Regions from separate parts of the Kitasatospora sp. NPDC094015 genome, predicted to be linked through region 1. Evidence: riboswitches for the same ligand, from Rfam matches in the RefSeq annotation. Region 1 holds a riboswitch; each other region holds the start of a gene.
What was found. Region 1 has a riboswitch for cobalamin ahead of ABT014_RS27205 (peptidase). Riboswitches for the same ligand answer to the same signal wherever they lie in the genome.

Region 1 (7,365 bases):
GCAGCCTGGCCAGCAGGGTGAGCGACTTGACGAGGGTGGGCGCGGTGCGGCCGTCGTCCTCGGTCGGATCCTCGGCGCCGATGAAGCTGACGGCGGTGCGCAGCACGTCCATCGGGTGGCAGGTCTCGGGGAGCTTGGCGAGCAGCTCGGCGGTGGTGCGGTCGAGCGGGCGCAGGGCGCGCTCACGGGCCCGGAACTCGCGCAGCTGCGCCCGGTCGGGGAGTTCGCCGTGCCACAGCAGGTGGGCGACCTCCTCGAAGGAGCGGTGGGCGGCCAGGTCCTGCACGGGGTAGCCGCGGTAGGTCAGGGAGTTGGTCTCCTGGATCACGGTGGAGATCTCCGTGGTGTCGACGACGACACCGGCGAGTCCGCGGTGGATCTCGGTCATGGTGGTGGGCCTCCGGTGGGTCAGTTCCCGGGTGGGAGGGTGAAGTCGAAGACGGCCGAGTCGAAGGCCGCGTAGTCCTGGTAGCCGAGCAGTTCGTACAGCCGGGAGCGGGTCTGCATGCGGGGCAGCAGGGCTGCCTGGGTGCCCTCCGCGGCGATGGTGCGCAGGCCGTCCTCGACCGCGCCCATGGCCAGGCGCAGCAGGGTGACGGGGTAGAGCGCGATGTCGTAGCCGAGGTCCTGGAGGGTGCGGGCGTCCAGCAGCGGGGTCTTGCCGAACTCGGTCATGTTGGCGAGCAGCGGGACGTCGACCGCCTTCCGGAAGGCCTCGAACTCGGCCTCGCCGTCGAGGGCTTCGGGGAAGACGGCGTCGGCGCCGGCATCGACGTAGGCCTTGGCCCGGTCGATCGCGGCGGCGAGACCTTCGACCGCGCGGGCGTCGGTGCGGGCCATCAGCAGGAAGTCGGGGTCGCGCCGGGCGTCGACGGCGGCCCGCAGCCGGCGGGCCATCTCCTCGCGGGGGACCACCGCCTTGCCGTCCAGGTGGCCGCAGCGCTTGGGGTTGACCTGGTCCTCCAGGTGCAGGCCGGCCAGGCCCGCGTCCTCCATCAGCTGGACGGTGCGGGCGGCGTTCATCGGCTCGCCGAAGCCGGTGTCCGCGTCGATCAGGACCGGCAGGTCGGTGGCGCGGGTGGTCTGCTGGGCGCGGGCGGCGACCTCGGTCGCGGTGGTGAGGCCGATGTCGGGCAGGCCGAGGTCGGCGGCGAGCACGGCGCCGGACAGGTACGCGGCCTCGAAGCCGGTGTCCTGGATGAGCCGGGCGGTGAGCGGATTGAGGGCTCCCGGCATCGTCAACAGCCGTCCGGTGGCCAGCCGTTCGCGCAGGGCGCGGCGGCGCTGTGCGGGGGTGGTGCGGGTGTGCAGCATCAGAACAGTCCCTTCGGCAGCGTCTCGTCGTACGCCCGGACGGCCTCGGTGTCGACCGCGGGGAAGAGCCCGTCCAGGTCGGTGGTCCGCAGCTCGGCGAGGCCGGCGGCAGCCACAAGGAAGCGGTCCTGCGCGGTAGCGGTGACGATGCCCTCGGCGAGGGTGCGGAACTTGCCCTCGTAGGCGGCCCGGTCGAAGGGACGGGCGCCCGCCGGATGCGCGTCGGCGACGCCGAGTTCGTCCTCGACCACCGAGCCGTCGTCCAGGGTGATGACCACGCGGCCGCCGAAGGCGCGGTGCTCCGGGTCGGGGTCGTGGTACCGGCGGGTCCACTCCGGGTCCTCGACCGTGGTGATCTTCCGCCAGAGCGCGACGGTCTCCGGGCGCCGGGCCCGCTCGGGGGCGTAGGAGCGTTCGTGGTGCCAGCCGCCGTCCTCCAGGGCGACGGCGAGGATGTAGGGGATCGAGTGGTCGAGGGTCTCCCGGCTGGCGGCGGGGTCGTACTTCTGCGGGTCGCCCGCGCCGGAACCGATGACGTGGTGGGTGTGGTGGCTGGTGTGCAGCACCACCGAGCGCACCCGGTCGAGCGGGCCGGCCTTCTCGCGCAGGCGCCGGGCCAGGTCGATGATCGCCTGGGCCTGGTACTCGGCGGAGTGCTCCTTGGTGTAGGTGTCCAGGATCGCCCGACGCGGCTCGCCGGCCTCCGGCAGCAGCACGGTGTAGTCGGACCGCGGGCCGTCGAGCATCCACGCGAGGAAGCCGTCCTCGCCCTCGTAGATCGGCGACGGGGACGTCTCGCCGCGCATCGCCCGGTCCACCGCCTCGATCGCGACCTTCCCGGCGAACGCGGGCGCGTACGCCTTCCAGCTGGAGATCTCCCCCTTGCGGGACTGCCGGGTCGCGGTGGTGGTGTGCACGGCCTGCTGGACGGCCTGGTAGATCGTCTCCGTCGGCAGCCGCAGCAGCGCGCCGAGCCCGCACGCGGTGGCCGCGCTCAGGTGCGCGACGTGGTCGATCCGGTGGGCGTGCAGGCAGATGCCCTTCACCAGGGCGACGTGCACCTCGTACGCGGCGACGATGCCGCGCAGCAGGTCGGCGCCGGTGCGCCCGGTGTGCTGGGCGACGGCCAGCAGCGGCGGGACGTTGTCCCCGGGGTGGGAGTAGTCGGCGGCCAGGAAGGCGTCGTGGAAGTCGAGTTCGCGCACCGCCGTACCGTTCGCCCAGGCCGCCCACTCGGGGGAGACCCGCAGCTGCGGCGCGGCGCCGAACACCGAGGCGCCGGGGGAACCGGCGTGCGCCAGCGCCTGCGCGCGGGCCACCGCCACCGGGCGCCGCCGCAGCGAGGCGACCGCGACGGCGGCGTTGTCGATCACCCGGTTGGCCGCCATCACGGCGACCTCCGGCTCGGGCCGTCCGGTGCCGGATGCCACGGTGGCCAGCTTCCACGCCAGCTGCTCCTCGCGGGGCAGTGCCTGCGCGCTCGGACTGACCCGTACCTGATGCTCGATCACCGGACTCCTCGACGGCTCGGCCCCACCGGGCCACCGGGCTCGACCCGGGCCCCGGACGGGGGTTCGCAGCTCAGCATTCCCCCGCCCGGGGCCCGCGTCGAGCACGCCAAGCTGCGAAATCCGTCCAGGTCAGAGCTGTGGAACTGCGGATTCTGCGAAATCTGCGGATGCTAACTTTGCAGCGCCGCGCACCGCCGACGACGAGGAGGACCGTGCCCACCACCCCCGGGCAGAAGCTCTACGCCCACGCCCGACTGCGCCGGCTGCGGCGCGAGCACGGCCTCAGCCAGGTGGAGCTGGCCCGCCGGCTCGGCATCTCCACCAGCTACCTCAACCAGCTGGAGCACAGCCAGCGCCCGCTGACCGCCCCCGTGCTGCTGCGCATCTCCGAAGTGCTCGGCGCCGAACCGGAGTTCTTCTCCGGCACCGGCGAGGGCCGGCTCACCGCCGACCTGCGGGCCGCCCTCGCGGACGAGGCCGGCGGCGAGCACCTGCCCGCCGAGGAACTCGCCGACGTGGTCCGCGACCACCCGGCGGTGGCCCGCGCGCTGGTCGCCGTGCACCGCCGCTACCGCGACGCGGTCGAGCGCGCCGTCACCCTCGCCGGGCCGGGGGAGTCCGCCGGCCTGCCCGCCGAACCCCACGACGAGGTCCGGGACTTCTTCTACGAGCACCACAACCACATCGCCGAACTCGACGCCGCCGCCGAACGCGACGCCGCCGAACTCGGTCACCCGCCGGGCAGATCGGCCGACGCCCTGGAGCGGCTGCTCGCCGACCGGTACGGCGTCCGGGTGCTCACCGCCGAGCCGCCCGGCCACAGCACCGGGGACGTCCGCCGCTACGACCCGGCGGCCCGGCTGCTGCACCTGTCGCCCTGGCTGACCGACGGCCGCCGCGCCTTCCAACTCGCCACCCAGCTGGCCGTCCTCGCCCACGGCCCGCTGCTGGACCGGCTCGCCGCCGCCCCCTCGCTCGGCTCCCCGGCCGCCGCCGCGCTGGCCAGGATCGGGCTCGCCCACTACTACGCCGGCGCGCTGCTGATGCCGTACGCCGCCTTCCACGCCGCCGCCGAGGAGCTGCGCTACGACGTCGAGCTGCTCCAGGCCCGGTTCGGCGTCGGCTTCGAGACGGTCTGCCACCGGCTGAGCACCCTCCAGCGGCCCGGACTGCGCGGGGTCCCGTTCTCCTTCCTCCGGGTGGACCGGGCCGGCAACATCTCCAAACGCCAGTCCGCCACCGACTTTCACTTCTCCCGCCTCGGCGGCACCTGCCCGCTCTGGACGGTCTACGAGGCCTTCGCCGCACCCGGCCGGATCCTCACCCAGGTCGCCGAAATGCCGGACGGCAAAAGGTACTTCTGGGCCGCCACCACGGTCACCCGGGGCGGGCGCGGGCACCGAGCCCCGCGCACCACCTTCGCCGTCGCGCTCGGCTGCGAACTGCGCCACGCCCACCGGCTGGTCTACTCCGAGGGGATCGCCCTCGACGACCCGCACGCCGCCACCCCGATCGGCCTCGGCTGCCGGATCTGCGAACGCCAGGACTGCGTCCAGCGCGCCCGCCCACCCGCCGGCGGCCCGCTGCTGATCGACGAGAACCGGCGCACCACCGTGCCCTACCCCGTGCTGCGGCAGCCGCGCTGAGCGCCCCACAGGGGCCCGAGGGTCGGTCGTCGACGACCGACCCGCGGCCCGCGGGATGTGACGTACGCGCCATTGACCCGGCCTTTCGCCCGTCGCCATGATGAGCCGTCATGCAGTGACTCCGCAGCTGGGGGAAGTCCGGTCCGAATCCGGCGCTGACCCGCAACGGTAGGCCTGCCGACGGCAGTCGGCGGCGAGCCCGAACACCCGGCGGCGGAGGTGTGTCCCCTCCTCCCGTCGTGGTCTGCGGGCCGGAGCTCCGAGGGCTGCCCGGCCGCGCGCCGGCACCCCGCGGCGCCCGCGCGTCCAGGCCCGGAAAGGCCTCCCATGCCAGCGCTCCGCCGCTCCCTCGGCCTGCTCGCGATACCCGCCGTCGCCCTCGCGACCGTGCTCCCCGCGGCCACCGCCGCCCAGGCCGCCCCTGCAGCCTCCACCACCGTCCGCCCCGACGCCGCCGCGGCCGGCTGGCTGGCGCGCCAACTGGTGGACGGCGACCACTTCGAGAGCGTCTTCGACGGCACCGCCTACCCCGACCAGGGTCTCACCGTCGACGCCGTGCTGGCCTTCGCCGCCTCGCACAGCTCCGACCAGGCCGCCGCCCGCGCCACCACCTGGCTGGCGAAGCCCGAGATCATCAGCGGCTACCTCGGCGACGGCACCACCGAGGCCTACGCCGGCGCCACCGCCAAGCTGCTGCTCGCCGCCGAGGTCCGCGGCGAGAACCCGGCCACCTTCGGCGGCGTCGACCTCCCCGCCCGGCTCCGCTCGCTCCAGGCACCGAACGGCCGGTTCTCCGACCGCTCGCAGTGGGGCGACTACAGCAACGCCTTCGGCCAGTCGCTCGCCCTCATCGCGCTCCAGCGCACCCACGCCGGCGCCCCGGCCGCCGCGGTCGACTTCCTGGTCTCCGCCCAGTGCGCCGACGGCGGCTTCCCGATCTCCTTCGGCCAGCCCACCTGCACCGGCGACCCGGACGCCACCGCACTCGCCGTCCAGGCGCTCACCGCCACCGGACGCCCGGCCAAGGCCGCCGCCGGCCTCGGCTGGCTGACCGCCCACCAGAACGCCGACGGCGGCTTCGCGGCCGCCCGCGCCACCGGCTCCAACGCCAACAGCACCGGCCTGGCCACCGAGGCGCTGCTCTCCTCCGGGCGGCTCGGCGCGGGCCTCAAGGGCTGGAGCCGGCTGGTCAAGTTCCAGCAGGGCTGCGCCACCGACCCGGCCGTCCGCGGCGCGATCGCCTACGACGCCACCGGCTTCAACACCGGCAACGGCGCCCGCGCCACCGCCCAGGCCGTCCTGGGCCTGGCCGGCACCCCGCTGGCCGCTCTCTCCGCGCACGGCGCCCGGCCCGCCGCGCCCGTGCTCGCCTGCGCAGCGACCACCCGCTGAACATCCTGAACCCGCAAGGAGCTCCCCGATGACCGACACCCTCGCCCCCGCCCGCCCGGCCCGCCGGACCTTCGGCTCGATCGCCGCCGCGGCCGCGCTCACCGCCGGCCTGCTCGGCTTCTCCGCCGCCCAGGCCCCGCAGGCGCACGCCGCCGCCTGCACCGGCACCACCGGCGTCACCGTGGTGGTCGACTTCACCGCCGTCGGCGGCGGCATCCAGACCGGCTGCGCCCCGGGCGACCCGGCCACCGGCCTGGCCGCGCTCACCGGCGCCGGCTTCTCCTGGGCCTTCCACCCGCGCTTCCCCGGTTTCGTCTGCAAGATCAACTCGCTGCCGACCACCTGCACCAACCCGACCGGCAGCGCCTACTGGTCGTACTGGCACGCCCAGCACGGCGGCGCCTGGTCCTACAGCAGCCTCGGCGCCGGCAGCTACAACCCGGCCCCCGGCGACGTCGAGGGCTGGGCCTTCGGCGCCGGCACCCAGCCGGGCATCACGGCCCCCTGACACCGGGCGGACGGCCGGGGGTGAACGGGCCTCCGGCCGTGCGGCGTCGCTGTCGCGTGTGGCCCCGACGAGTGGTCCGCCGGGGGCGCGGTTGCGTGCCCCGATGAGCGGTCCTCCGGGGGTGCCCCGACGAGCGGCACTTCAGGGGCGCGGGGAACTGCGCGGTCCGGGAGGTACGGCGGGGTGTTTCCCGGTTCGCGCAGTTCCCCGCGCCCCTGGTGGGGTGGAGTTGACCGTCAGCGTTCGGCTGCGGGCCGGTGTCTCCCGGTTCGCGCAGTTCCCCGCGCCCCTGGGGGTGGGGTGGGGGTGGTCGTCGGGGTTCGGGTGCGGCGGGGTGGGCTTCCGGTTCGTGCAGTTCCTCGCGCCCCTGGGGGTGTGCCGCCTGTGGAAGGGGGCGTCAGGTTGTCACGTAGCAGCCTGCGATCCATCGGAACCTGTTCATCGGAATATTGTCCCCCTCGGTGCGATGCAGGGGCGGAACAGCGCCGCCCCTTGTGGGCATGATCCGCCGTCGGCCCGGCGCTCGGTAGGGTCGGGTGGGCCCGATCCCTGGGCGGTCCGAGTCGAAGGTGGAGCGTTTCGTGGAACTGATGCGGCGGGCCGCGTGCTGATCGAGCGGGCGTGCCGCCCCGAGGACGGGGCCTGCCGGCACCTGCTGGTGTGGCGGGCCGGTCCGGGCTGGCGGATGGTCAGCAGTGCGGTGCTCGGCGGTGGGCTGGGCGACCGGGAGTGGGTGGTCAACGCGCAGGTCAGGGCCGGGTACGGCCGGATGGATCCGGATCGCCACCTGGCCGAGCTGGCCGCCGCGCAGGGGCTGGCCGGGCCGGGGGCGGGCCTGATGACCGCCGCCGAGGTGGACCGGATGACCTGGGCGTGCGACGGCGGCGCCGCCGCCGTGGTGACCGCCGGCGTCGGGGTGCCCGCCTGGGCCGCCGCGCCGGAACCCGGGAGCGAGCCGACGAAGGCGCCCCCGCAGCGGCCCGCCTTCGTCCCG
Region 2 (7,365 bases), on a different contig from region 1:
GACGCCACGCCGGCCGAGGAGACCAAGGTCGCCAAGATCGCCTCGCTGCTGGTCAAGGTCGGCGCGCTGGCCTTCGTGCTGACCATGGACAAGCAGTTCGCGATCAACCTGCAGCTGCTGGGCGGGCTGTGGATCCTGCAGACCTTCGTCTCGATCGTCGGCGGCCTGTTCACCCGCTGGTTCCACCGCTGGGCGCTGCTGGCGGGCTGGGCGGCCGGCATGGCGTACGGCACGTGGAAGGCGTACGGGGTCTCCTCCCCCGCCACCAAGCACTTCGGCGGCAGCTCGGCGGAGATCCCCGGGATCGGCGAGATCGGGTACATCGGTCTCACCGCGTTCGTGCTGAACCTGCTGGTTGCCGTGGTGCTGACGTTGGTGCTGCGGGCCGCCAAGGCCCCGGAGGGCGTGGACGCCACCTCGCCGGCCGACTACAGTGCCGACGCCGGCGAGCCGGCCGTCGAGAGCGCCCCGCAGCCTGCGGCAGCGCACTGAGTCATCGGGAGCGCGCGAAAAGCCCTGCGTGCGCCCTGTGATCGCACCGTCGCCTCGGTCAACACTTGAGGCGACGGCGCGTTCATATCGGGCGATGATCTGCGTGGCGGGCCGTTCGTCCCAGGCAGAGACGAGGAAACGGGGAGACGCTGCCATGACCGAGCTCGGCACCATCCTGAACGGACACCGGGACCACCGCGAGGGCACCCGGCTGCCCTCCCTGCTGATCGCCACCCGGCACGGCGAGTCCACCGCGAACGTGGAGTTCAAGCACGCCGACGCGACCGGGGCGCTGACCGTCCCGATCACCAGCCGGGACGCCGACATCCCGCTCTCGATGCGCGGCCAGGCCCAGGCCCAGGCACTCGGCCGCTGGTGGGCCGCGCTGCCGGCCGCCGACCGCCCGCGCAGCGTCTGGTGCTCGCCCTACCTGCGCACCACCGAGACCACCCGGATCGCCCTCGCCCAGGCCTCGGGGCTGGGTGCGGTCCCGGTCAAGATCCCGATCCGGCAGGACGAGCGGCTGCGGGACAGAGAGCTGGGCATCCTGGAGATGCTCACCAAGGCCGCGATCGACAAGGAGCACCCCGCCGAGGCCACCCGCCGCCGCCGGATGGGCGAGCTGCACTACCGGCCGCCGGGCGGCGAGTCCTGGCTGGACGTGGCGCTGCGGGTGCGCAGCCTGCTGCGCGACCTCGGCGAGGAGGAGGACGGCCGGCCGGTGCTGGTGGTCGCGCACGACTGCACCGTGCTGATGCTGCGCTACATCCTGGACCGGCTCACCGAGCCCGAGCTGCTCGCCCTCGACCCGGTCCGCAACTGCTCCGCCAGCCGCTGGCGGGCCGACTGCGGCCGGCTGCGGCCGGACGGCTGGAACGACACCGGCCACCTGGACCGGCCGGGCGCCTGAACGCGCCCCGACCCGCCCGCGACCCCGCCCCGCCCCGGCGCCGCCCGCTCAGCGGCCGGCGCCCTGCCCCACGCCGCCGAAGGCCCGCCGGTACGCCTGCGGCGTGGTGCCCAGCCAGCGCCCGAAGTGGTGCCGCAGGGTGGCCGCGTTGCCGAACCCGCAGCGCGCCGCGACCGCGTCCACCGGCTCGCCGGTCCCCTCCAGCAGGCGCTGGGCCAGCAGCACCCGCTGACCGGTCAGCCAGCGGTGCGGGGTGGTCCCGGTCTCCTGCTGGAAGCGGCGGGCGAAGGTGCGCGGCGACATGTGGGCCCGGGCGGCCAGCTGGTCCACCGTGAGGTCCAGGTCGAGGTGGTGGCGCAGCCACTCCAGCAGGCCGCCCAGCGACTCGCCGTCCTCGGCCGGCAGCGGCCGGGCGACGAACTGGGCCTGGCCGCCGTCCCGGTGCGGGGCGACCACCATCCGGCGGGCGATCCCGCGGGCCACCTCGGGCCCCTGGACCTTGCGGACCAGGTGCAGGCAGGCGTCGATGCCGGACGCGGTGCCGGCGGCGGTGATCACCGGGTCCTCGTCCACGTAGAGCACGTCCGGCTCGACCGTGGTGAGCGGGAAGCGCGCGGCGAGCCGCTCGGAGTGCCGCCAGTGGGTGGTGCAGCGCCGCCCGTCCAGCAGCCCGGCGGCGCCCAGCAGGAAGGTTCCGTTGCAGATCGACAGCACCCGGGCGCCCCGCTCCACGGCCGCCCGCAGCGCCTCGATCAGCGGGGCGGGGAACTCGTCCCGGATGCCGGTCGCGGCGGCGATCACCAGGTCGGCCTCCGCGATCCGCTCCACGCCGTGCGGCACGTCGACGCTGAAGCCGGCGTGCGTGCGCAGCGGGCCGGGGCGGGCCGAGGCGAGCGCGAAGTCGTAGACCGGCAGGCCGTCGTCACTGCGGTCCAGGCCGAAGATCTCGCAGGCGACCCCCAGTTCGAACGGGTGGATCTCCTCCAGCACCACGGTGACCACGTTCTTCAGCATGGCTCCAGGATGACGGTGGCAGGTTTTCGAGGCAAGTGGGCATTTCTGCCACTCGTGGCCCGGCCGGGGCCCGGCGAAGGTGGAGACATGACCTCCTCATCCCTGCTCGGCGTGCTCGCACTGGCCGGTGCGGTCGGCGGCTTCGGCCTGCTCGGCCTGCTGGTCGGGCGCGACCTGGACCGCACCGGCCGGCACGGCCGGGACAACTGGCACCGCCCCGGCGGCCGTCCGGCCGACCCCGACCTCCCGGACCGGCTGCACGGCACCTCGCCCCGCGCCCTGGCCGGGCCCCTGACCGGCTCCGGGCGCCCCGCCCGGCCCGGCACCCTGCCCGCTGCCCCCGGGCCGGCCACCGGCAGACTGGGGGCATGGACGCCGCCACCGATCTCGTCATCCGTCCCGCCCGCGAGGAGGACCTCGCCCCCGCCGGAGCGCTCTGCGTCGAGGTCTACGTCGGCGAGGGCCACAGCAAGCCCGACGGCCCGTACGCCGAGCTCCTCGGGGACGCCCGGCGGCGGTCCGAGGAGGCCGAACTGCTCGTCGCCCTCGACCCGGCCGGCGGACCGGGAGCCGTGCTCGGCTGCGTGACCTTCGCCGCGGGCGGCAACCCGTGGGCGGACATCGCCGAGCCGCACGAGGGCGAGATCCGGATGCTGGCGGTCGCGCGGGCGGCCCGCGGCCGCGGCGCCGGCAGCGCGCTGGTGCGCGCCGCGATGGCCCGCAGCCGCGAGCTCGGGCTGACCGGGATGGCGTTCTCCACCCGCCCGCAGATGACCGCGGCGCACCGCGTCTACGAACGACTGGGCTTCCGGCGGACCCCGGAGCGGGACTGGGAGCCGGCGCCCGGGATCGACGTGATCGTCTACTCCATCACATTCTGAGGCCCGTCCGGCGGCCGACCCCGTGGCGCAACGCGATCGAGCGACCACGACACGCGGCACTACATCTGGTGGCGCATCCTGAGCCCGCCCACAACATGTATGCTCGCTCTCGCTGTCGACGCAGGGGAACCCGGTGGGAGTCCGGGACTGCCCCGCAACGGTGAGCGGGCTTCGCAACACCTTGACCCGCGAGTCCGAGACCTGCCGACGGTGTGCCACACGGCTTCCCCGCAGATGCCTTGCAGCACCGCAGTACTTGTCCGGGCCTCGCGGGTGGGCCGGGGTGGGACCACGCGCGCCTGGTGATTTCGGCGTGCCGCTCCGCCCTGTCCGAGACGGTCCGGCTGATCTCGTCCGCCGCCGCCACAGGAGAGAGTGCGCCTTGACCGTCGCTGCCTCAGTCGCCCTGCCGTCCCAGGGTTCAGCCTCCGTCGCCCAGACCGATCCCGGTGCCGCGCTGCTCCGGCTGCTCACCGACCGGAGCACCGACCTCCCCCAGGTGGACCCCGGCCACGTCGCCGCCGCCGCGCTGCGCGGCCGCCACGCCGGCTCCGACTTCGCGGAGCTGCGCGGGCTGGCCGTGGAGGCCGCCGCGTCGATGATCGCCGAGGACCCCCAGTACTCGAAGCTGGCCGCCCGCCTGCTCGCGCTGGAGATCTCGGACGAGGCGATCGGCCAGGGCGCCCTCTCGTTCTCCGCCTCGATCGCCGTCGGCCACGCCGAGGGCCTGATCGGCGACACCACCGCCGCGTTCGTGGCCAAGCACGCGGACGCCTTCGACGCGCTGATCGACCAGCGCGGCGACGACCGCTTCGAGTACTTCGGCCTGCGCACCGTGCAGTCCCGGTACCTGCTGCGCCACCCGATCACCCGCAAGGTGATCGAGACCCCGCAGCACTTCCTGCTCCGCGTGGCGGCCGGTCTGGCGGTCGGCGACAGCGAGCAGTCGGTGCGCGAGGTGGCCGAGCTGTACGCACTGATGAGCGCGCTCTCCTACCTGCCGTCCTCGCCGACCCTGTTCAACTCCGGCACCAAGCACCCGCAGATGTCCAGCTGCTACCTGCTGGACTCGCCGCTGGACAACCTGGACTCGATCTACTCGCGCTACGCGCAGATCGCCCGGCTGTCCAAGCACGCCGGCGGCATCGGCCTGTCCTACAGCCGGATCCGCTCGCGCGGCAGCCTGATCCGCGGCACCAACGGCCAGTCCAACGGCATCGTGCCGTTCCTGCGCACGCTGGACTCCTCGGTCGCCGCCGTCAACCAGGGCGGCCGGCGCAAGGGCGCGGCCTGCGTCTACCTGGAGACCTGGCACGCCGACATCGAGGAGTTCCTGGAGCTCCGCGACAACACCGGCGAAGAGGCCCGCCGCACCCACAACCTCAACCTGGCGCACTGGATCCCGGACGAGTTCATGCGCCGGGTCAACGCCGACGCCGACTGGTCGCTGTTCTCGCCGGCCGACGTGCCCGAGCTGGTCGACCTCTGGGGCGCCGAGTTCGACGAGGCGTACCTGAAGGCCGAGCAGGCCGGCAAGGCCGTCCGCACCATCCCCGCGCAGACCCTGTACGCCCGGATGATGCGCACCCTGGCGCAGACCGGCAACGGCTGGATGACCTTCAAGGACGCCTCCAACCGCGCCGCCAACCAGACCGCGCTGCCCGGCCGCACGGTGCACTCCTCGAACCTGTGCACCGAGATCCTGGAGGTCACCGACGACTCCGAGACCGCGGTCTGCAACCTGGGCTCGGTCAACCTGGGCTCGCACGTGGCGGACGGCGCCTCGGTCGAGGACCTGCTCGGCGCGATGGACTGGGACCGGCTGGACGCCACCGTGCGCACCGCCGTGACCTTCCTGGACCGGGTCATCGACATCAACTTCTACCCGACCCCCGAGGCCGGGAACTCCAACTCCCGCTGGCGGCCCGTGGGCCTGGGCGTGATGGGCCTGCAGGACGTCTTCTTCAAGCTCCGGATCGACTTCGACTCGGCCGAGGCCAAGCGGCTGTCCACGCTGATCTCCGAGCGCATCATGCTCACCGCCTACGAGCGCTCCAGCGAGCTGGCCGAGCAGTTCGGTCAGCACACCGCGTACGCGGAGACCCGCGCGGCGCGCGGCCAGCTGCACATCGACCACTTCGACGCCGCCCCGCAGTGGACCGAGCGCTGGGACGCGCTGCGCGCCCGGATCGCCACCACCGGCCTGCGCAACTCGCTGCTGCTGGCGATCGCGCCGACCGCGACCATCGCCTCGATCGCCGGCGTGTACGAGTGCATCGAGCCGCAGGTCTCCAACCTGTTCAAGCGCGAGACGCTGTCCGGCGAGTTCCTCCAGGTCAACCCGTACCTGGTGCGCGAGCTCAAGGAGCTCGGCGTCTGGGACCAGCAGACCCGGGACGCGCTGCGCGAGGCCAACGGCTCGGTGCAGGAGCTCAACTGGCTGCCGGCCGGCGTGCGTTCGCTCTACCGCACCGCGTGGGAGCTGCCGCAGCGCGCGCTGATCGACCTGGCCGCCGCACGGCAGCCGTACATCGACCAGAGCCAGTCGCTGAACCTGTTCATGGCCGCGCCGACCATCGGCAAGCTCAGCTCGATGTACGCCTACGCCTGGAAGGTCGGTCTGAAGACCACCTACTACCTGCGTTCGCGTCCGGCCACCCGGATCGCCCAGGCCGCGTCCGGCGCCGCCCGCACCGCCGCCCCCGTGCCGGTGCCCACCCCGACCCTGTCCCCGGAGGAGGAGGCGGCGCTCGCCTGCTCCCTGGAGAACCCCGAGTCCTGCGAGGCCTGCCAGTGAGCACCGCCCCCGTCGACCCGACCGCGAGCCGCGAGAAGATGCTGCTCGACCCGGGCTTCGAGCTGACCCTGCGTCCGATGCGCTACCCGTCGTTCTACGACCGGTACCGGGACGCGATCAAGAACACCTGGACCGTGGAGGAGGTGGACCTGCACTCCGACGTCGCCGACCTCGCCAAGCTGAGCGAGGGCGAGCGGCACATGATCGGCCGGCTGGTCGCCTTCTTCGCCACCGGTGACTCGATCGTCGCCAACAACGTGGTGCTGAGCCTCTACAAGCACATCAACTCGCCCGAGGCCCGGCTCTACCTGTCCCGGCAGCTGTTCGAGGAGGCCGTGCACGTCCAGTTCTACCTGACGCTGCTCGACACCTACCTGCCCGATCCCGAGGACCGGGCGGCGGCCTTCGCCGCGGTGGAGAACATCCCCTCCATCCACCAGAAGGCGCAGTTCTGCTTCACATACATGAACGCCGTCGACCACCTGGACTCGCTGCAGTCCAAGGACGACCGCCGTGCGTTCCTGCTCAACCTGATCTGCTTCGCCGCCTGCGTCGAGGGCCTGTTCTTCTACGGCGCCTTCGCGTACGTGTACTGGTTCCGCAGCCGCGGCCTGCTGCACGGCCTGGCCACCGGCACCAACTGGGTGTTCCGGGACGAGTCCATGCACATGGACTTCGCCTTCTCGGTGGTGGACACCGTGCGCGCGGAGGAGCCCGACCTCTTCGACGACCAGATGGCCAAGCAGGTCACCGAGATGCTGGAGGAGGCCGTCGAGGCCGAGCTCCAGTTCGCCCGCGACCTGTGCGGCGAGGGTCTGCCGGGCATGAACACCGAGTCGATGCGGGAGTACCTGCAGGCCGTCGCCGACCAGCGGCTGGCCCGGCTGGGGCTGCCGATCCGCTACGGGTCCAGCAACCCGTTCGGGTTCATGGAGCTGCAGAACGTGCAGGAGCTGACCAACTTCTTCGAGCGCCGGGTGTCGGCGTACCAGGTCGCGGTCGAGGGCTCGGTCGCCTTCGACGACGACTTCTAGGCCGCGCGCGCCGCGCACGGCCGACACGCCGAAGGGCCGGTACCGGGGTGACCCGGTACCGGCCCTTCGGGCTGCGGCGGCTCAGTCGTTGGGCACGGTGGCGTAGCGGGCGGTGCCCTCGGCCATCTGCTTCAGGGCGTCCTTGCGGTCGCGCTTGGAGAGCCGGTCGATGTACAGGTAGCCGTACAGGTGGTCGGTCTCGTGCTGGAGGCAGCGGGCGAAGAAGCCGGTGCCCTC
Region 3 (7,365 bases), on a different contig from region 1:
CGTGGGACCGGGCCAAGCACTTCCCGGTGGACGTGCTGCGCAAGGCCGCCGGCCTCGGCCTGGCCGGGATCTACGTCCGCGAGGACGCCGGCGGCTCCGAACTCACCCGGCTGGACGGGGTGGTGGCCTTCGAGGCGCTGGCCGCCGGCTGCCCGTCCATCGCCGCCTACCTGTCCATCCACAACATGGTCGCCTGGATGATCGACCGCTACGGCACCGAGGCCCAGCGCTCCCGCTGGCTGCCCGGACTCTGTGCGGCCGAGCACCTCGGCAGCTACTGCCTGACCGAGCCCGGCGCGGGCTCCGACGCCGCCGCGCTCGTCACCCGCGCCGTGCGCGACGGCGGCCACTGGACCCTGCACGGGGTCAAGCAGTTCATCTCCGGCGCCGGCACCTCGCAGGTCTACCTGGTGATGGCCCGCACCGGCGGACCCGGGCCCGGCGGCGTCTCCGCGTTCCTGGTGGACCGCGACGACCCGGGACTGTCCTTCGGCCCGAACGAGCACAAGATGGGCTGGAACGCCCAGCCGACCCGCCAGGTGCTGCTGGACGGCGTCCGGCTGCCCGCCGACCGCCTGCTCGGCGCGGAGGGCGAGGGCTTCCGGATCGCGATGGCCGGCCTCAACGGCGGCCGGATCGGGATCGCCGCCTGCTCCCTCGGCGGCGCCCGGGTCGCCCTGGAGCGCGCGACGGCCTACCTCGCCGACCGCGAGGCGTTCGGGACCAGACTGCTGCACGCCCAGGCCCTGCAGTTCCGGCTCGCCGACATGGCCACCGAGCTGGAGGCCGCCCGTTCCCTGGTCCGGCGGGCCGCCGCCGCCATGGATCGCGGCGACCCCAGGGCCCCCGAGCTGTGCGCGATGGCCAAGCGCTACGCCACCGACGTCGGCTTCGACGTCGCCAACCAGGCGCTCCAACTGCACGGCGGCTACGGCTACCTGGCCGAGTACGGCATCGAGAAGATCGTCCGCGACCTGCGGGTGCACCAGATCCTGGAAGGGACCAACGAGATCATGCGCGTCATCGTCGCCCGCGGCCTGACCGGAGCCGCCTGATGACCGGGACCGAACCCGACGAGGTCCTCGTCCGCACGGCCGGCCGCGCCGGCCTGATCGTCCTCAACCGCCCCGCCGCCCTGAACGCCCTCACCCACGGCATGGTGGCGCGGATCCACCAGGCCCTCGACGGGTGGGAGCAGGACGAGCGGGTCGAGACCGTCGTCGTCACCGGAGCGGGGGAGCGGGCCTTCTGCGCCGGCGGTGACATCGTGGCCATCCACCGCGCCGCCACCGGCGGCGACCCGGGCGCCGTCGAGGAGTTCTGGCGCGCGGAGTACCGGCTCAACGCCAGGATCGCCCGCTACCCCAAGCCCTACGTCGCGGTGATGAGCGGCATCGTGATGGGCGGCGGGGTCGGCGTCTCGGCACACGGCAGCGTCCGGATCGTCACCGGGACCACCCGGGTCGCCATGCCGGAGGCCGGCATCGGCTTCGTCCCCGACGTCGGCGGCACCTACCTGCTCGCCCTCGCCCCCGGCGAGCTGGGCACCCACCTCGCCCTGACCGCGGGCTCCGCCGGCGCCGCCGACGCGATGACCTGCGGGCTCGCCGACCACTTCGTCCCCGCCGAGCAGCTGCCCGCGCTGCTCGACGAGCTCACCGCCCGGCCCGTCCACGACGTCCTCGAACGGTACGTCGCACCCGCCCCGCCCGGCCGGCTGGCGGCGCAGCGCGGCTGGATCGACGTCTGCTACGCCGCCGACACCGTCGAGGAGATCCTCGACCGCCTGCTGGGCAGCGGCGAACCCGAGGCGAAGCAGGCCGCCGACCGGATCACCGCCAACTCGCCGAGCGCCGTGAAGGCGACGCTCGCCGCGCTGCGCCGGGCCCGCGAACTCGGCCCGCTGGAAGCGGTGCTGGACCAGGAGTACCGCACCTCCTGCGCGGCGCTCGCCACCGCGGACCTGGCCGAGGGGATCCGGGCCCAGGTGATCGACAAGGACCGCACACCGCACTGGCACCCGGCCACCCTGGACGCCGTCGCGCCCGCCGCCGTGGACCGCTACTTCACCCCGCTCGGCGAGCGGGAACTCGGCCTCGCCACCACCACACCCCTGGAGCGCTGGTGACCCGTCACATCGGATTCGTCGGACTCGGCAACATGGGCGGTCCGATGGCCGCCAACCTCGTCAAGGCCGGGTACCGGGTCAGCGGCTTCGACCTGGCCCCGCAGGCGCTCCGGCAGGCCGAGGCCGCCGGGGTGCAGGCGGCCGGCTCGGGCGCCGAAGCGGCCCGCGAGGCCGACCTGGTCATCACCATGCTGCCCGCCGGCCGGCACGTGCTGGCCGCCTACGCGGAGCTGCTGCCCGCCGCCCGGTCCGGCACGTACTTCGTCGACTGCTCCACCATCGACGTCGCGGACGCCCGCGCGGCCCACGACCTGGCCACGGCCGCCGGCCACCGGGCGGTGGACGCGCCGGTCTCCGGCGGGGTCGCCGGGGCGAGCGCCGCGAGCCTCACCTTCATGACGGGCGCCGCGCAGCCCGACTTCGACGCCGTCCGGCCGGTGCTGGAGGCGATGGGCCGCAAGGTCGTGCACTGCGGCCCGTCCGGCGCCGGCCAGGCCGCGAAGATCTGCAACAACATGATCCTCGGGATCTCGATGATCGCCGTCGGCGAGGCCTTCGTGCTCGGCGAGAGCCTCGGCCTCAGCCACCAGGCGCTGTTCGACGTGGCCTCGACCGCCTCCGGCCAGTGCTGGGCGCTCACCAGCAACTGCCCCGTCCCCGGGCCCGTTCCGGCCAGCCCCGCCAACCGCGGGTACGCCGCCGGGTTCGCCGCGGCCCTGATGGCCAAGGACCTCGGCCTCGCCGCCGGGGCCGCCGAGGCCGCCGGACTGCCGACCGAACTCGGGCGCAGGGCCGCGCAGTTGTACGCCTCCTTCGCGGCGGGCGAGGGCGCAGGCCTGGACTTCTCGGCGATCATCACCACGCTGAAGGCCGAGAAGGAGGACGCCGAGTGACCGGCTACGAGACCATCCTGGTCGACCGCAAGGGCCGGGTCGGGCTGATCACGCTCGACCGGCCGAAGGCGCTCAACGCGCTGAACACCCAGCTGATGAACGAAGTGGTCGTGGCGGCAACGGAGTTCGACCGCGACCCGGTGATCGGCTGCCTCGTCGTCACCGGCTCGGAGAAGGCCTTCGCGGCCGGCGCCGACATCAAGGAGATGCAGTCGCTCGACTTCGTCGACGCCTACCTCGGTGACTGGTTCGCCGCCTGGGACCGCTTCGGCGCGCTGCGCAAGCCGGTGATCGCCGCGGTCGCGGGCTACGCGCTGGGCGGGGGCTGCGAGTTGGCGATGCTGTGCGACATCCTGCTGGCCGCCGACACCGCGAGGTTCGGGCAGCCGGAGATCAAGCTCGGGGTGATCCCCGGGATCGGCGGCTCGCAGCGGCTGACCAGGGCGGTCGGCAAGGCCAAGGCCATGGAGCTGTGCCTGACCGGCCGGATGATGGGCGCCGAGGAGGCCGAGCGGGCCGGCCTGGTCTCCCGGATCGTCCCGGCCGACCGGCTGCTGGCGGAGGCGATGGCGGTGGCGGAGACGGTCGCCGCGATGTCCGCACCGGCCGCCGTGATGATGAAGGAGAGCGTCGACCGCGCCTTCGAGACCACCCTCGCCGAGGGTGTCCGGTTCGAACGCCGGCTCTTCCACGCCACGTTCGCCACCGCCGACCAGAAGGAGGGCATGGCCGCCTTCGCCGAGAAGCGGCCGCCGGAGTTCACCCACCGCTGATCGGCCGCTCCTCGGTAGGGCCCGTGCGCCCCGGGCCCTACCGCCCGGGGCGCACCCGCTGCGCCTCGTCCGCCGTCACCGGTGCACCGGCCCGCACACCGTGCAGGACGTGCGCCAGCACCTCGGCCCCGCGGACCACCCGCGGGCCGCGGCGGCCGATCAGGGCCGGGCCCGGACCGAGCACGGTGACCAGGTCGGTCGCGGCGGGCAGGAGCGAGACGATCCGCATGGTCCGAGCCTACGGATTCGCCGCGCGGGCCGGGCCGGAACGCGCCGCCCGGTCTCACTCCGTGGACGCACCGGCGGGCGATGCTGCCCGGGCCGGGGGTTTGGCCCTAGGCTGGCACCGCAGCTGGTTCGCCCCGTCCGCCAGGCGGGGTGTCGTAAGAGGGAACCCGGTGGGAATCCGGGACTGCCCCGCAGCGGTGAGTGGGAACGACCGCCGTCAAACGCACTGGGCCCGTGGGTCCGGGAAGCGACGGCCAGTAGGTGTCCGCCCTGGACGGGTGGACGTGCCCGCGAGTCCGAAGACCTGCCACTGCCCGTGCGCGACCATCGTGCGCGGACCTCCGGTGACCTCGTGGGCGGGTCGGCGTGCACACCTGGCGGAGCCGCACCCTGCGGGCGTCCGTCCGGTTGGTCGCACCTTCGCGCTCTCGTCCCGTCACCGGGTACTCGAGGAGCAAGACTCGCGAAGGAGAGTCCCTTGACAGCGAAGTCCGCAGCCGCGGCGACCCGGTCCACCACCTACGGCCACCCCCGCCAGGGGCAGGGCCGTGAACTCAAGAAGGCCGTCGAGGGGTACTGGAAGGGCGCCGTCACCGCCGACGCGCTCCTGGCCACCGCCGCCGACCTGCGCCGGGACAACTGGCGGCAGCTCGCCGAAGCCGGCGTCACCGAAGTGCCCACCGGCGACTTCTCGCTCTACGACCACGTGCTGGACACCACCGTCGCCGTCGGCGCGATCCCGGCGCGGCACCGCGCCGCCGTCGACGCCGATCCGCTGGACGGCTACTTCGCCATGGCACGCGGCACCCAGGACGTCGCGCCGCTGGAGATGACCAAGTGGTTCGACACCAACTACCACTACCTGGTCCCCGAACTCGGCCCCGACACCGCGTTCACCGCCGACCCCGCCAAGGCGGTCGGCGAGCTCCGCGAGGCCCTCGCGGCGGGCCACGACGCCCGCCCGGTGCTGGTCGGACCGGTCACCTACCTGCTGCTCGCCAAGCCCGCGCCCGGCGTCGCCGAGGACTTCCAGCCGATCACCCTGCTGGACCGGCTGCTGCCGGTCTACGCCGAGCTGCTGGCCGACCTGCGCGCCGCCGGCGCCGAGTGGGTGCAGCTGGACGAGCCCGCGCTGGTGCAGGACCGCACGCCCGCCGAGCTGAACGCCGCCGCCCGCGCCTACCGCGAGCTCGGCGCCCGCACCGACCGCCCCAAGCTGCTGGTCGCGAGCTACTTCGACCGGCTCGGCGAGGCGCTCCCGGTCCTCGCCAAGGCCCCGATCGACGGCCTGGCCCTCGACTTCACCGGGCCGGCCGCCGCCAACCTGGACGCGCTCGCCGCCGTCGGCGGGCTGCCCGGCAAGCGCCTGATCGCCGGCGTGGTCGACGGCCGCAACATCTGGATCAACGACCTGGAGAAGTCGCTGGCCACCCTGGCGACCCTGCTGGGCCTGGCCGACCGGGTCGACGTCGCACCGTCCTGCTCCCTGCTGCACGTCCCGCTCGACGCCGACGCCGAACGCGACCTCGACCCGCAGATCGCCCGCTGGCTGGCCTTCGCCAAGCAGAAGGCGCAGGAGGTCGCCCTGCTGGCCCGCGGGCTGCGCGAGGGCACCGGCGCGATCACCGCCGAACTCGCCGCCAACCGGGCCGACCTGGCCTCCCGCGCCACCTCGCCGATCACCCGCGACCCGGCCGTCCGTGCCCGGACCGCCGCCGTCACCGAGGCCGACGCCCGCCGCGCCCAGGCCTACCCCGAACGGTCCGAGGCCCAGCGCGCCCGGCTCGGCCTGCCGCTGCTGCCGACCACCACCATCGGCTCCTTCCCGCAGACCACCGAACTGCGCACCGCCCGCGCCGACCTCACCGCCGGCCGGATCGACGCCGCCGCCTACCGCGAACGCATCGAGGCCGAGGTGCGCGAGGTCGTCGCGTTCCAGGAGAAGGCCGGCCTGGACGTCCTGGTTCACGGCGAGCCCGAACGGAACGACATGGTCCAGTACTTCGCCGAGCAGCTCACCGGCTACCTCGCCACCCGGCACGGCTGGGTGCAGTCCTACGGCACCCGGTACGTCCGCCCGCCGGTGCTGGCCGGCGACATCTCCCGCCCGCACCCGATGACGGTCGACTGGTACCGCTACGCCCAGGACCTGACCGACCGTCCGGTCAAGGGCATGCTCACCGGCCCGGTCACCATGCTCGCCTGGTCCTTCGTCCGCGACGACCAGCCGCTCGCCGAGACCGCCCGGCAGGTCGCCCTCGCCCTGCGCGACGAGGTCACCGACCTGGAGGCGGCCGGCGCCGCCGTCGTCCAGGTCGACGAACCGGCGCTGCGCGAGACCCTGCCGCTGCGCGCCGCCGACCGCCCGGTCTACCTGGACTGGGCCACCGAGTCCTTCCGCCTGGCCACGTCGGCGGTCCGGGCGGACACTCAGATCCACACCCACATGTGCTACGCCGAGTTCGGCGCGATCATGACCGCGATCGACGAGCTGGACGCGGACGTGATCTCGCTGGAGGCCACCCGCTCGCACATGCAGGTCGCCGGCGAGCTCGCCGAGGCCGGCTACCCGCGCGAGGTCGGGCCCGGCGTGTGGGACATCCACTCGCCGCGGGTGCCGAGCACCGACGAGGCGGTGGAACTGCTGCGGGCCGGCCTCGCCGCGATCCCGGCCGAGCGGCTGTGGGTCAACCCCGACTGCGGCCTGAAGACCCGCGGCTGGGCCGAGACCCGGGCCTCGCTCGACAGCCTGGTCGGCGCCGCCCGCCGGCTCCGCGAGGAACTCGCCGGCTGACCTCCGCCGCACGGGGGCGGGCGCAGCCGATCGGCTGCGCCCGCCCGAACCGCGGCCGGCCCACGGCTCCACGGCGGCGCCCGCGATCACGCGGGCGCCGCCAGCGCGTCCCGCTGCAGCTGCACCGCGGCCAGCAGGCTCAGCGCCGGCTCCGCCTGCCGCAGCGCCTTCACCGCGGCGACCGAGTCGAGGTCACCCGCGAAGCCGACGGCGGCCAGCCGCGAGCGGGCCCAGTCGGCGCGCACCTGAACCTCGGTGGCGGCCGCGGTGGCCTCGACCACCGCGAGCGCCCGCTCCAGCCCCGGCCGCTCCGCGGCCGGCGCACCCTCCAGCGCCCGCGCCAGGGCCGCCGCGACCACGTCCGCGTCACGGATGGACAGGACGGCGCTGTGCTTGCTGCTCAATCCCAGGAAACCGGTCATACCGGCCATCGTGCTGGCCACCTCGTTCGTACGACAAGGGATTTGAGCAACCGCAGAGGAAGCCCGGTCGGTCGCGGCCGGCCCCCGCCACGCAGACGCCGACAGAAAAGTTCGCCGCCGACCCGTC
Region 4 (7,365 bases), on a different contig from region 1:
CCCGGATCCTGATGGATCCGGGCCCCTTCGCCGTGTTCTCGTCGTCGCCGTGCTCGCTGCGCCACGGCGCGGCGGCCGCTACGCGCCGCCGTGGTGGACGCTGAAGGCCGAGCGGCGGGCCGCCCGGGCCACCGCCGGGTCCGGGTGCACCCCGGCGACCGCCGTGAGCACCGAGGCCGCCCTCGGGTGGCCGGACTGCCGGGCCCGGTTGAACAGCCGGACCGGCTCCCCCGCCGAGGCGCCCTCCACGTGGCCGACCAGCAGGCCGGTCTCGCCGTGGTCGAGCACCGCGGCCGCGGTGTCCACCCAGAGCCAGGCGGCGTCCTCCGCACCGAGCACGTCGGCCGGGGAGACCCCGCCCTCGTCCAGCTGCTCGGCCAGCCAGAGCAGCGCGTACGGGCGCAGCACCGCCTCCTCGACCGCGCCGCGCACCGCCGCCTCGGCGGTGCGACCGGCCACCCGGAGCGCCTCGAAGGCGAGGCCGCGCACCAGCGCGTCCTCGCCGCGGGCGGCGTCCAGCAGCTCGGCGACGGCCCGGTCGGCGGGGCGGGCGGCGACCCAGGCCCGGTACTCGGCGCGGGCCGGGCCGGGCGAGTAGTCGGCGCAGGCGCTGAGCAGCTCGGGCGCGCTCTGCTCGATGTGCCCGGCGGCGGTCTGGGCCACCGTGCAGATCTCCTCCAGCTTGGCCCGCACCGCCCAGTGCCCGAGCGGCGACAGCTCGGCCGCCTCGTCGCTCCTGGTCAGCGCGCCGACGGCGGCCAGGCCGTCGAGCATCCAGTCCAGGACGGCGGCGACGTCGCCGGAGGCGGGCAGGGTGTCGATCTGCGGCTCGCGGCAGGTGCCGCGGACCGCGGAGACGGCGGAGGCCGCGTGCGGGACCGGCGAGAGCGGGCCGGCGCCGACGGCGACGCCGACCCGGCGCTCGTCCAGGCCGCGCCGCAGCAGCTCCAGCAGTTCGCTGTCGGGGACCGGGCCGTCCACCAGGTGCAGGAAGGAGAGCAGCTGGGGCGCCTGGTCGACGGCCTGACCGGCGAGCACCGCGAAGACGCCGCGCATCGCGGCGGGCGGCACCGGTGCCAGCAGGGTCCAGGCGTCGAACAGCGCCGACCAGCCGCGGACCACGGCCTCGTCGTCGTGCTCCCAGGCGTGCAGGCGCCAGCCGGGGCCGGCGCCGCTGTCGCGGAGCTCGACCAGGCCGATCTGCAGGGCCTGGCCCCAGGCCTTGGCGGCGGCGCCGACGGTCATGGCGAGGGCCAGCCCGGCCGCCCGGGCGTCCTCGGGCAGCAGCTCCCCGCGCTTGTCGACCTCGCCGAGTTCGCCCGCCCAGCGGGCGATCCGGACCGCGTCGGCGAGCATCCGCCGGGCGAGCGGGGCCAGCTCCGCGGGGGCGGGGAAGCCGTCGGGTACGGGTACCCTGCCACGCCCGGGCTTGGGCTGGGGGGTACGGCGGCGGGCTGCGGCGGGGCTGCCCTGGATTGCGCTGTCGGCACGGCTGCCCGTGCCTGGCAGACGGGTGACCGTCGCACCGGTACGGATCGTCGGCTGGAGCGGGGCATCACGGTCGCGCGGGTTCCGAGACGTCACGCCGTGCAGTCTTCCCCTTGTACGGGCGTTCTGTCACATCGGGTGCGGCGCGTCTTTGGCGCCGGGGGCCCGGAACCCGTCCCGGATTCGGGCAAGGGCCCGCAAACCGGGCCCGGAACCCTTGACATCCGCCCCGTACACGACAAACAATTCCGGCCCACCGGCGCCGCCGTGGCTCGGAGCGGTGGGCCCAGCGCGATGGGCGCAGTGCGGCGGGCCCAGGAGCGGTGACTCTCAGAGCAGTGGGGTGAGAAAGCGTCGCAGGTGCTCCAGGTAACGGTCCGGGTCGGCGTTCCACAGGGCGGCGTGCCCAGCATCAGGGACGCTGCACAGGCTCACCAGGTTCTCCCGCCGCCGGGCCAGTTTCTCGGCGGCCGCGTACGGGGCGACGGCGTCGTCCGGGCTGTGCAGCAGCAGCACCGGCACGTGCAGGTCGCTGCCGTCGGCAAGCCGGGCGAAGTCCGCCAGGTCCACCCCCGAACGGCCCTGCGCGGCCAGCGCGCCCAGCTCGGCCACCGGGGCCGGGGCCCCCGTCCGGGCGGCCACCCGGCGCACGGTGGCCGGCCAGTCCAGCACCGGGGAGTCCAGCACCAGCCCGCTCACCGACTCCCGCCAGTCCGAGCGGGCGGCCGCCTGGAGCGCGATGGTGGCGCCCAGCGACCAGCCGTACAGCACCACCCGGCCCGCGCCGGAGGCCAGCGCGGTGCGGATCGCCGCCTCCACGTCCCGCCACTCGGTCTCCCCGAAGTGCCCGAGGCCGTCCGGGGAGCCCGGTGCGCCGCGGTCGCCGCGGTAGGTGACGGTGAGGGTGGGCAGCTGGAGCGAGTGCAGCAGCGGCATGACCGGGAGCGCCTGGGTGCGGTCGGCCGCGGGGCCGTGCACCAGGATCATCCAGGTCCCGCGGACGGCGGGGACGAACCAGGCCGGGAGCGGACCGAGCTCACCGGTCACCGCGTCGTCGGTGAACGCCATCCCGAACGCGCGGAACGGGTCCCCGACGTACACCCGGGGGGTCAGCCGGACCTCCGTGCCGGTGACCAGGGTGCCCAGCTCGGCCCGCTCCAGCCGGCGGGTCACGGTCTGCACGCCGGTGGCGACCACCTCGCCGACCACCGCGTGGCCGCCCTCGCCCCACTCCAGGCCGTAGCGGCCGGGGCGGACCGAGTCCGGGGTCCGGCTGAGCGTCACCAGGCCGGGGGCGAGGGCGTGCACCCGCAGCGCGGGGCGGGCGCCGCCGGGCTCGACGCCGGGGCGCAGGACCCGCTCGGAGACCTTGCGGCCGAGCAGCAGACCGGCCGCCGCCCCGGCCCCGACGGCGGCTGCTGCCACGATGGCGGCGGTACCCCAACGCATACTGCTCCCCGGATGCTGGTCGCGGATCGGACGCGGTACGGTCCCAGTCCACCGCCCGCGCCCCGGCGCAGCCACCGGAAGCGGCCGTTCGAGGGGCCGGACGCCCCGCGCGGCCTCAGACCGGGATCTCGGTGGAACGTCCGGCGAGCAGCTCCCAGAACCGCGCGGCGGGCGGGCGGCGCGACGGCTCCGCGGCGGCCGGGGTGGCGGCGCCCCAGTGCATCGGCACCTGGTACTCCCCCTGCAGTTCGGCCAGGACCTCGGCGAGCACCTCCCGGTCGACCGGCACCAGCCGGGCCACCGGCTTCAGCTGGGCCTGCCAGCGGCCCTGCACCACCTGGCGCAGCCGCTGCTCCAGGTCGTCCTGGTGATGGGTGATCCGGACCAGCGTGCGCAGGCCCAGGCCGAGCACGTGGGCCAGCGCGCGGGTCTGCTCCGCGTCCCCGGTCCACCGGCCGGTGTCCTCCGCCTTCCGGTACGCCTGCTCGGTGACGCCGATCCGGCGGGCCGCCTGTTCCTGGCTCAGCTCCCGGGCGACCCGGAAGTCACGCAGTCCGTCGGGCGGGGCGCCCATCAGCTGGGCCGGCGGGCACCACAGGGCGCGCGCCAGCGCGATGAACTCCTCCTCGGACGGCCGGATCCCGCCGGTCTCCCACCCGATCACATGGGCGGGCAGCAGCCGCACCCCGTGCGCGGCCATCCCCTCGACCACCTGGTCCGGGGTCAGGCCGAGCCCGGCGCGGTGGGCACGGGCGGCCGCCGGGGAGAACGGCACCGGCGTCGGTTCGGGCTGTCTTCGTCGCATGCCACGAAGCTAGGGGCGGCGCGGCCCGCGCTGTACCCGCCGAACACACGAAGCCCGGTTGGACGGTCGGACAGTGGACTGGCCGATCACACAGCCCCGGCCCTCCGAACGGCCGCACTACTCGGAGGTAGTGACGGCGGCCGCCGCCGGGCGCAAGCTACGCGGGTAGCGCGCCGGAGCGTCCCCGGGCCTCCGCAGCACCCTTCGGCGACCCCGGTGAGCTGGGGTGATGACGTGTGATCAAGGCCTCCGGCGGACCGGTTGACTCCCGGTCCGGGCCCGTGGTCAGATCCTTGGGCCATACGGAGGCAAGGAGAGGAAGCCGGTGCGAATCCGGCGCGGTCCCGCCACTGTCACCGGGGAGCACGCTCGGCCCGGCCGCCCTCGGCCGGGACGCGGGGGTGCGTCCGACCCGGAAGCCAGGAGACTCTCGCCGCCGTTCGTCGATCCAGGGCGCGGACCCTGAGTGAGGACACGCGAGCCATGCAGGCTGCCCCGAACCGAGCTCCGCTCGCTGCGCCGTGCGCCGGCTGAGCGCGGCCGCCCCCCACCTGCTCGGCGCCGCCCTCGGCCACCTCGCGGACGCCCGCTACGGCGACCCGCGGCGCGGCCACCCGGTCGCCCTGTTCGGCACGGCCGCCGGCCGCCTGGAGCGGGCCCTGTGGCGCGACCACCGGGGCGCCGGCGCGCTGTACACCGCCGTCTGCGTGGGCGCCGTCGCGGCCGGCACCGCGCTGGCCGACCGGGCCCTGCGGCGCTCCCCGCTGGGCCGCACCGCGCTCACCGCCGCCGCCACCTTCACCGTGCTCGGCGGCACCTCGCTCACCCGGGAGGCGGAGACCGTCGCCGGGGCGCTGCGGGCCGGCGACCTGACCGCCGCGCGGGAACGGCTGCCGCACCTGTGCGGGCGCGATCCGAGCGGCCTGGACGAACAGCAACTGGCCCGGGCCGTGGTCGAGTCGGTCGCCGAGAACACCGCGGACGCGGTGGTCAACGCGCTGGTCTGGGGCGCGGTGGCCGGGGCGCCCGGGCTGCTCGCCTTCCGGGCCGTCAACACGCTGGACGCGATGGTCGGTCACCGCTCGGCCCGGTACGCGCGGTTCGGCTGGGCCTCCGCCCGGCTCGACGACGTGGCCGGCTGGCCCGGGGCCCGGCTCACCGCCCTGCTCACCGTCGCCGCCTCACCGGAACCCGGCCGCACCTGGCGGATCTGGCGCCGGGACGGCTCCTCCCACCCCAGCCCCAACGCGGGCCAGGCCGAATCGGCGTTCGCCGGGGCGCTCGGGGTACGGCTCGGGGGCACCCTCCAGTACGGGACGCGGACCGAGCACCGGCCGGTCCTGGGGGCCGAACTCCGGCCGGTCACCGTGGACGACATCGACCGCGCCTGCACCCTCTCCCGCCGCGTCGGCCTCCTCGCCTTGGCGACGACCTCGGCGGCGGCCCTCCTGAAGCGACACCGCTCATGAGGACGACCCCGACCCGCAGGGGCGCGGGGAACTGCGCGACGTCGCAAGTGACGGTATCGCGCCTTCCGCAGCGCGCAGTTCCTCGCGCCCCTGAAGGCACCCACGTGCGGGCAACCACCCCTAGGGGCGCGGGGAACTGCGCGGCATCGGGAGTGACGGCGCCGCGCCTACCGCAGCGCGCAGTTCCTCGCGCCCCCGGAGGTATCCCGGTGCGCAGGGTGGGTTTCGCTGGATGTGTCGGGGGTCGGTGGATCGGAGGCGGGTGTGGGTAGGGCGTTGTTGGTGGCCGGGACGACCTCGGATGCGGGGAAGTCGGTGGTGACGGCGGGGATCTGCCGGTGGCTGGTGCGGCAGGGGGTGCGGGTGGCGCCGTTCAAGGCGCAGAACATGTCGCTCAACTCCTTCGTCACCGCGGACGGCGCCGAGATCGGCCGGGCGCAGGCGATGCAGGCCGCGGCCGCCCGGGTCGAGCCGGAGGCGGCGATGAATCCGGTGCTGCTGAAGCCGGGTGCCAACGGCCGCAGTCAGGTGGTGCTGCTCGGCCGGCCGGTGGCCGAGGTCGGGGCGCTGGACTACCGGGAGCGCAAGCCCGTCCTGCTGGAGCGGGCGCTGGAGTGCCTGGCGGATCTGCGCGGCCGGTACGACGTGGTGGTCTGCGAGGGAGCCGGTTCGCCCGCCGAGATCAACCTGCGGGACCGGGACATCGCCAACATGGGCCTGGCCACGGCCGCCGGGCTGCCGACCGTGGTGGTCGGCGACATCGACCGCGGCGGCGTGTTCGCCGCGATGTACGGCACGCTCGCGCTGCTCTCGGCCGAGGACCAGCGGCACGTGGCCGGCTGGTTCGTGAACAAGTTCCGCGGCGACGCCCGGCTGCTCGCGCCCGGTCTGGACATGCTGCACCGGCTGACCGGCCGTCCGGTGCTCGGCACCCTGCCGATGCTGCCCGGCCTGTGGCTGGACGCCGAGGACTCGCTGGACCTGACCACCGTCGTCGAGCAGCAGGCGTCCGCCGGCCCGTACGGCGCGGACGTGCTGCGGGTGGCCGTGGTGCGCTTCCCGCGGCTGTCCAACTTCACCGACCTGGACGCGCTCGCCCAGGAGCCGGGCGTCCTGGTCCGCTGGGCCACCCGGCCGGAGGAGCTGGCCGACGCGGACCTGGTGGTGCTGCCCGGCACCCGCGCCACCGTGGCCGACCTGGCGTGGCTGCGCGAACGCGGCCTGGAGGTCCCGCTGAAGGCCCGCGCGGCCGCCGGCCTGCCGGTGCTCGGGGTGTGCGGCGGGTACCAGATGCTGGGCCGCGAGATCACCGACGAGGTGGAGTCGGGGGCCGGCACGGTCGGCGCGCTCGGCCTGCTGCCGGTCCGGGTGGTGTTCGGCGCCGAGAAGGTGCTGGCCCGGCCGGTCGGCGAGGCGTACGGGGAGCGGGTCGAGGGGTACGAGATCCACCACGGCGTGGTGGAGGTGGAGGGCGGCGAGGTGTTCATCGCGGACGGCACCGGGCGCCCGCTCGAGGGCTGCCGCCTGGGCGCGGTGTGGGGCACCACCTGGCACGGCGTGCTGGAGAACGACGCCTTCCGCCGGGCCCTGCTGCGCGAGGTGGCGGCGCTGGCCGGCCGGGCGTTCGTGCCCGCGCCGGACACCTCGTTCGCCGCCGCCCGCGAGGAGCGCCTGGACCGCCTGGGCGACCTGATCGAGGAGCACGCCGACACCGACGCGCTGTGGAAGCTGATCGAGGGCGGGGTGCCCGCCGCGGGCAGCCTGCCGTTCGTCCCGCCGGGGGCACCGTGACAAGTCTGGAGAGTGGCACGACTGATGAGTGACGTCCGATACCCGTTCACCGCGATCGTCGGCATGGCCGACCTGCGGCTCGGGCTGCTGCTCAACGCGGTCTCACCGGCGGTCGGCGGGGTGCTGGTGCGCGGTGAGAAGGGCACCGCCAAGTCGACCATGGTGCGCGCGCTGGCCGGGCTGCTGCCCTCGATCGCGACCGTGGAGGCCTGCCGGTTCGCCTGCGACCCGGCCGCGCCGGACCAGCAGTGCCCGGACGCCCCGCACGCCGCCGCCGGCACCGAGCGGCGCCCGGCCCACCTGGTGGAGCTGCCGGTCGGCGTCTCCGAGGACCGGATCGTCGGCTCTCTGGACCTGGAGCGG

Region 2: another riboswitch for cobalamin. It lies ahead of ABT014_RS08515 (ribonucleoside-diphosphate reductase subunit alpha); the one in region 1 lies ahead of ABT014_RS27205 (peptidase).
Region 3: another riboswitch for cobalamin. It lies ahead of metE (5-methyltetrahydropteroyltriglutamate--homocysteine S-methyltransferase); the one in region 1 lies ahead of ABT014_RS27205 (peptidase).
Region 4: another riboswitch for cobalamin. It lies ahead of ABT014_RS26260 (cobalamin biosynthesis protein); the one in region 1 lies ahead of ABT014_RS27205 (peptidase).

The regions. Positions count from the first base shown of each region.
Region 1 covers NZ_JBEOUL010000028.1:74,755-82,119, forward strand. Annotated here, with positions in the region: gene ABT014_RS27185 (bifunctional 2-methylcitrate synthase/citrate synthase) at 1-388, opposite strand, end outside; gene prpB (methylisocitrate lyase) at 409-1,314, opposite strand; gene ABT014_RS27195 (MmgE/PrpD family protein) at 1,314-2,825, opposite strand; gene ABT014_RS27200 (short-chain fatty acyl-CoA regulator family protein) at 3,038-4,471, shown strand; cobalamin riboswitch at 4,580-4,700, shown strand; gene ABT014_RS27205 (peptidase) at 4,799-5,863, shown strand; gene ABT014_RS27210 (SCO2322-related protein) at 5,892-6,371, shown strand; gene ABT014_RS27215 (adenosylcobinamide amidohydrolase) at 6,976-7,365, shown strand, end outside.
Region 2 covers NZ_JBEOUL010000005.1:114,595-121,959, reverse strand. Annotated here, with positions in the region: gene mctP (monocarboxylate uptake permease MctP) at 1-492, shown strand, start outside; gene ABT014_RS08535 (histidine phosphatase family protein) at 647-1,402, shown strand; gene ABT014_RS08530 (helix-turn-helix domain-containing protein) at 1,451-2,416, opposite strand; gene ABT014_RS08525 (hypothetical protein) at 2,513-2,677, opposite strand; gene ABT014_RS08520 (GNAT family N-acetyltransferase) at 2,785-3,297, shown strand; cobalamin riboswitch at 3,391-3,520, shown strand; gene ABT014_RS08515 (ribonucleoside-diphosphate reductase subunit alpha) at 3,680-6,094, shown strand; gene ABT014_RS08510 (ribonucleotide-diphosphate reductase subunit beta) at 6,133-7,128, shown strand; gene def (peptide deformylase) at 7,210-7,365, opposite strand, start outside.
Region 3 covers NZ_JBEOUL010000068.1:2,181-9,545, forward strand. Annotated here, with positions in the region: gene ABT014_RS34185 (acyl-CoA dehydrogenase family protein) at 1-1,055, shown strand, start outside; gene ABT014_RS34190 (enoyl-CoA hydratase/isomerase family protein) at 1,055-2,128, shown strand; gene mmsB (3-hydroxyisobutyrate dehydrogenase) at 2,125-3,021, shown strand; gene ABT014_RS34200 (enoyl-CoA hydratase) at 3,018-3,794, shown strand; gene ABT014_RS34205 (hypothetical protein) at 3,832-4,023, opposite strand; cobalamin riboswitch at 4,131-4,348, shown strand; gene metE (5-methyltetrahydropteroyltriglutamate--homocysteine S-methyltransferase) at 4,501-6,816, shown strand; gene ABT014_RS34215 (hypothetical protein) at 6,903-7,238, opposite strand.
Region 4 covers NZ_JBEOUL010000026.1:75,017-82,381, forward strand. Annotated here, with positions in the region: gene ABT014_RS26245 (hypothetical protein) at 79-1,584, opposite strand; gene ABT014_RS26250 (alpha/beta hydrolase) at 1,819-2,937, opposite strand; gene ABT014_RS26255 (helix-turn-helix domain-containing protein) at 3,053-3,742, opposite strand; cobalamin riboswitch at 4,032-4,194, shown strand; gene ABT014_RS26260 (cobalamin biosynthesis protein) at 4,273-5,211, shown strand; gene ABT014_RS26265 (cobyric acid synthase) at 5,476-7,002, shown strand; gene ABT014_RS26270 (putative cobaltochelatase) at 7,027-7,365, shown strand, end outside.